One region of the Bacillus sp. UMB0893 genome, then DNA from elsewhere that is predicted to be linked to it. Evidence: riboswitches for the same ligand, from Rfam matches in the RefSeq annotation. Region 1 holds a riboswitch; the other holds the start of a gene.

Region 1 (3,205 bases):
CACAGTACAGGATGTTGAGGAATTTTTGGAAGCTACTAAGTAAACGATGTTGAACTAAAAAAACGAGAATGGACATTGTTTTGCTGTCCATTCTCGTTTTTTTATGGGTCTGAATTTGTACGAATGGCAGTAGGGATGGATTACCTTCCTACCTTTTTTCAATCCTTTCAATCCAGTTATTGATTTCTCGGATGATTTGATCTTGCTGGACAAATACGTTAATATCCGCTTTGTTATCTCCTTTTTGCTCTCCGTACATGCCAAACTGGGCATGATTTCCGCCATTGATTTTGTGGAAAAAGGTATAATCAGACAAACGATGTTTTGTTTTTTTTATGTCTTCAAGTGTTGATATTCCGTCATGTTCTGCATAAATGGTCAGGATCGGAAAGTCTGTATTTGAAAAATCACTGGAATTAGTTGGGTATGCTGCGAGCAAGAAAAGACCCTTGATTTCTTCTTGATGTTCAAATGCATAAATCGAGGCGGCTGCACCTCCTTGAGAATGTCCGCCGATATACCAGTTGTTGATCTGTTCCAGATTTTTTATGATAGTATCTGCTTTGTCTATCCCAGCTATGGCAAGATTAAAAGGCATTTGCGGAATCACAGTGGTGTATCCTTTTTGAGAAAGCTGATCCGCTAGATAGGCATAGGCTTCTGGCTCTACTTTTGCACCTGGATACAGGATGATCCCCTTATCCGTTTTTTGATTTTCAGGTTCAAAAATCAAATATTCGTTTGTTTCCTTTTGATCCTGCAAATTCGCTGTATTATAGAGCTCTTCTGATGGTGAATAAGTGATTTGCGACCATATGTAAAACCCTCCAAATCCTAGAATGAGGACGGCTAATGCGCCTAATAAAAAATTTTTTATGAATCTTTTCATCGAGTAAAACCCCTTAATTCATGACGTTTTCTGCTAAATTTTATGATTAAATACAGCTAAAAGGCAAATGTTGATGTTTGCAAAATCATTATATTTTCTTTTAGAATAATAGTATAACTTAATAAATATACGCTTAATCCTTAATTGGAGCGGGGGAACCGAACTGTGCCATGCACTGGGGTGAATCCTTATAGTAAAAAAGGTAGGACAGCTCTTCGTCCGAATCCGACAGCTAACCTCGTATGCACTGGAGAGACACATCTGTGGTAAAGTCATAATGATCCAAATTGACGAATACAACCGCGAGAATTCTCTCGCGGTTTTTTGTATTTTTCAAAAAAATCACTTAAATGTGTTTCTCCACCCTTGTATTTAGGGAATAAAACACTATCTTTATATCCATACTATTTTACGGAGGTTTTATATGAAACTAGCAACGAAAATCATCATTGGTCTTATTTTGGGTGCAATTGTAGGTCTTATTCTAAATATTACGGCTCCAGATCTATTTAAACAGCTTGATACGTTTTTATTTACCCCGCTCGGAAAAATATTCTTAAACTTAATTAATATGCTTGTTGTGCCAATCGTTTTCTTCTCTATTACTCTAGGAGTAGCTGGGTTGGGCGATCCGAAAAAACTTGGAAGAATTGGGGTTAAAACCGTATCTTACTTTTTAGTAACGACTGCTGTAGCCATCGTGATTGGCTTAATCCTTGCACTGACAATTCAGCCTGGAAACATCGGTGAATTTGATACAAAGTCCGCTGAATATAAAGCAGAAGAGGCGCCATCTGTTGGGGAAACATTCTTAAACATGATTCCGACGAATCCTATTAAAGCATTTGCTGATGGCAACATGCTGCAAATTATTATTTTCTCAATCTTTGTAGGTCTGGGAATCACGTTCCTCGGCAAAAAAGCCAGTACTTTATATAAGGTAGTCGAACAAGGCAACGATCTGATGATGTATTTAGTAAATGTGGTCATGAAATTTGCTCCATACGGTACGTTCGGTCTTATCGCAACTGCTGTTGGCAGCCAAGGGCTAGACGCTCTTAAAGCAATGGGTTTGTACATGGGTGTTGTTATGCTCGCTCTTGTGATTCATGCTATCGTAACATACGGAGCATCCATCCTTTTCTTGGCGAAGCAAAGTCCGATCTGGTTCTTTAAGAATTTTGCTCCTGCAATGGCAGTAGCTTTCAGTACATCAAGCAGTAATGCAACCCTTCCTGTTTCGATGGAAACGGCGCAAAAACGCCTGAAAGTTCCAGAACCAATCTCAAGTTTTGTTCAGCCTTTAGGTGCAACCATCAATATGGATGGAACGGCCATTATGCAAGGTGTAGCAACAATCTTTATTGCCCAGGTTTACAATATTGACCTTTCCTTCACACAATTGATAACAGTCGTTTTAACAGCTGTTCTTGCATCAATTGGAACAGCCGGGGTACCAGGTGTTGGACTGATCATGCTTGCAATGGTATTAAACTCAGTCGGTCTTCCAGTTGCAGGTATTGCCTTAATCATTGGTATTGACCGTTTGCTTGATATGGCACGTACTGCAGTCAATATCACAGGTGATGCAGCCTGTGCTGTTATTGTAGCTGAAACAGAAAAGAAACACGGAGATTATAAGATTCCAGAGTTTGAAGAAAAATTATCGTAATTAGGAAAGTTGCAGCGCCGTAAAAAAGTCAGGCGCTGGAATCAATAATCTGATCTAAATAGAAAGGCGGCCTGTTAACGGCCGCCTTTTTCTTAAATTTCAACGGAGATGTGCACATCTTTCTGGTAATGTAAAATAAATAGTTCCAATAAGATTTTTTATTTAGGAGTTAAGAAAATGAACAAACTCGCCATAAAGATTGGATTATTATTTTTTACAATTATTCTAGTAGTTGAAACATGTTTATTCTTATTTTTATATCGCAATCTCGTAAACACCCGCGTGGAAGAAGAAATTACGGTCCTTCAGGCAAGAGGCAACAGTCACAGGGATGTTCTATTGAAGCATAATAATGAAATGACACGGGAGCATGTAGTCTTAATGGAATCCGAAGCAGACACAGATGTTGTTTTGACAAATGAAGCAGGAGACGTTCTTCATTCCTCAAAAGAAATACATCCATATATGCAGAGGGTAATCAATCAGAGGGCGAAAGAAAGGGAAAATGCTTCACAGGATTGGCAGGATCATCCGTTTATTTCATCGGTAAGCCCAATCAGTGATAATGGTGAAACAACAGGCTATGTTTTTATGTTCAAAGGAACAGACTCGCTTCAATCAATGATAGCGAGATTAAATGATCA
Region 2 (3,205 bases), on a different contig from region 1:
AGGAGCTCGGTGTACGAGCTCCAGGACATTCTTTCTATTTTTTCAGATGATACGGAACAGTAGTTACAATGACATTTCTTCGATAGAGCAGAAACGTCCGAATCAAGATGCTTGACTGGTTATGAAGAATATTATGCCAGCTTTTCTTCGGAATAAACTGCGGAATCAATACGGTTACCCTGTAATTTGATTCACTTGCTTTGTGTTCAACTGTATCGATAAATTTAGTCAGCGGCTGAATGATGCTTCGGTAATAAGACTGCAGTGTTACTAGACGAATATCAGGCTGCCACTTGTTCCACTTATCTTCAAAGATTTTTTCATCCACTCTCTCAAAAGAAACGTATACAGCAATAATTTGATCAGCAGATAAAGACTTTGCGTAGTTTAAAGAATTCTCTACAACGTGAGTCATCCCGGCTACCGGCACGATAATGACATTTCCTTCAATCGGCTTGATCGGCTCACAAGTTGTAAGTCTCAACTGATCTCCAACGGCCACATAGTGCTTCTTAATTCGATGAAATCCTAAAACGATAAGAGGCAAAAAGATCAGAACTGCCCAAACCTGTGAGAACTTTGTAATGAAGAACATCATCATGACAAGAAAGCTGATAAGTGCTCCAGTTAAATTTATTGCAAGTTTAACCGGCCAGCCTTTAGGCTTCTCACGCAGCCACTTCACTAGCATCCCGGTCTGGGATAATGTAAATGGTATAAACACACCAACTGCATAAAGGGGGATGAGCTGTTCCGTTTGTCCTTTAAAGATGACAATTAATAAAATTGAAGTGACTCCGAGAGTAATGATCCCATTAGAATACCCTAATCGGTCTCCCCTCATCGTAAACATTCTTGCAATGTATTTATCCTTTGCAAGGTTGAACGCAAGCAAAGGAAAAGCAGAGTATCCCGTATTTGCAGCGAGAACAAGAATCATTGCAGTTGTTCCCTGGATAAAATAATACATAAAGTTTCTTCCAAACGTTTCAGCTGCAATTTGGGAAACAACTGTTTCTTCATGTTTTGGGGCTATCCCGAAGTAATAGGCTAAAAAGACGATTCCAGAAAATAAAATGGCAAGCAATAACCCCATCGCCATCAAAGTTCTGACCGCGTTTTTAGGACCAGGATCCTTAAAATTCGGAATCGCATTTGAAATCGCTTCGACTCCAGTTAAGGCTGAACTCCCTGAAGCAAATGCTCTTAGCAGTAAAAACAAGCTAATGCCTGCAACTGGAGTGCCAATCGGAGCATGCAAATCAGGTGAGACATCCCCAGTAATGATTTTGAATATTCCCACCCCGATTAAGATAAAAAGTGCTAAAACAAACAAATAAACCGGGTAGGCTAAAATCGAAGCTGACTCTGTTATTCCTCTTAGATTCAGAATGGTAATAAAGACCACCAAAATACTGGCAATCATGACATTATAATCATGTAATCCTGGTAAGGCAGAAGTAATCGCATCTGTTCCTGCAGATACACTTACAGCAACTGTCAATATGTAATCAACTAACAGCGAACCGCCAGCAATTAAACCTGCATTTTCACCAAGGTTTTCCTTTGAAACGACATATGCTCCGCCGCCATGTGGATAAGCATATATAATTTGCCGGTAAGACAAAATAAGAGCTGTTAATAGAAATAGCACACCCACTGCAATGGGTATGGAGTACCAAAACGCAACAGCACTAACAGTAACCAAGACAAGCAGGATCTGTTCTGGCCCATACGCTACAGAAGATAATGCATCTGAAGAAAGAATAGCCAGTGCTTTCTTTTTATTTAATTTTTGCTCACCTAATTCTGTAGACTTTAAGGGAGCTCCAATTATAATTCTTTTAAGCATCGATAACATTTTTGCACCACCAAATATTTTCTTTTGAAGACTCTCTTGATGAGATCATATAAGCAGGTAATGAATTGCTATAAGCGAAAAAAGGATACATTTCCGCAAGAAAATAAAAACAGCATAATGGACATTAGAATCGCAGTCTCACCAGCTACACATCCTCTCTTCTAACGCTTACGGGGTTAGCTGACGGGTTCGGGACAAAAGAGTATCCCTACCTACATTAATAGGATTCACCCCTTTGCGAAAAATATCACAAAATCGGGTTCCCCGCTCCTCAAGGATTAAGCGAATTATAAATATCAAACTGTTGGTTATCATACTCCTAACCTTAAGAGATGTAAATATAAAAACAACAAATCCTTTGACTTTTTTAAACCAATAAGCTTGGGGTCAAAAAAGTATGAAAGGTATGATATTGTGCCCATGCGCAAACACTATTTTTATACAAGTGACAGGAGGATTTTGATGCCTAAAGAAAACATCCCGCTATTATCAGATGAGTTTTTAGATGAAGTTACAAAAGAGATAAATGAGATTTATGGTTTTGAAAATGACCAAAATGAAGCACAAGATAAAGATTTGATAAATGCAGAAGAAAATATCGTTAAATGAAAATCTGAATCACTTAATACGAGGAGGTATGTGGTGTAAAAAAACATTTAATAACATTCGGATTGTTGATTATGTCCTTTGCATTAATCGTGTCGCCGATTCATGCAGCTGCAAAAGAAGCGGCATGTGGACAAGGAGAGTGCATAACTAAAGGAAGCATTATAACCTAACTTTATCAGTGAAATTTAGGATTTTATCAGTGTAAATCGTTAATTTATCAGTGAAAACTGCAAGTTTATCAGTTTAAGCAAAAAAAGCAGGAAGACCTCATCAGGTTCTCCTGCTTTTTTCGTGCATCTCCCTGTTCTATAAGTATTCATCTTTAGGTTTGCATCTTTTTCTCCATTAAAACTCATCAATATTTTTTTATTTTCTCAGAGAAGGCCATGCTCCCTTTTCTTCGCGACTTTCGAATCAGTGAGCGTTCTTCGCCTGAGTCAAACAAATCTTTCTCCTCTTCCGTTTCCGGGTAAACACCTGGAACTGCTTTTGGCTTACCCTGCTCATCAAGCGAAACAAATGTGATAAAGCTTGTCGCGGCAACTTTTGATTCACCGCTGATTAAATCTTCTGCTGTTACTTTTACGAATACTTCCATAGAAGATCTGCCTGTAAACGTTACGAATGATTCGAGATGCACAGCATCAGTCGGACGAATTGGATGCAAGAAATCAACTGAATCCATTGATGCAGTGACGCATTCAGTTCTGCAATGCTTAGAAGCTGAAATCGAGG

Evidence for each region. A riboswitch is a leader RNA that binds a small molecule or an ion and turns the genes downstream of it on or off. The one in region 1 is predicted to bind cyclic di-AMP.
Region 2: linked by a shared signal. The riboswitch ahead of CYJ36_RS00970 (APC family permease) and the one ahead of CYJ36_RS14355 (dicarboxylate/amino acid:cation symporter) in region 1 are both predicted to bind cyclic di-AMP.

Annotation. Positions count from the first base shown of each region.
Region 1 is NZ_PKLB01000006.1:147,044-150,248, reverse strand. It holds gene CYJ36_RS14365 (M3 family oligoendopeptidase) at 1-43, shown strand, start outside; gene CYJ36_RS14360 (alpha/beta hydrolase) at 149-889, opposite strand; cyclic di-AMP (ydaO/yuaA leader) riboswitch at 1,010-1,151, shown strand; gene CYJ36_RS14355 (dicarboxylate/amino acid:cation symporter) at 1,314-2,561, shown strand; gene CYJ36_RS14350 (sensor histidine kinase) at 2,739-3,205, shown strand, end outside.
Region 2 is NZ_PKLB01000001.1:197,008-200,212, reverse strand. It holds gene CYJ36_RS00970 (APC family permease) at 35-1,861, opposite strand; cyclic di-AMP (ydaO/yuaA leader) riboswitch at 2,011-2,156, opposite strand; gene CYJ36_RS24205 (hypothetical protein) at 2,324-2,470, shown strand; gene CYJ36_RS00960 (acyl-CoA thioesterase) at 2,826-3,205, opposite strand, start outside.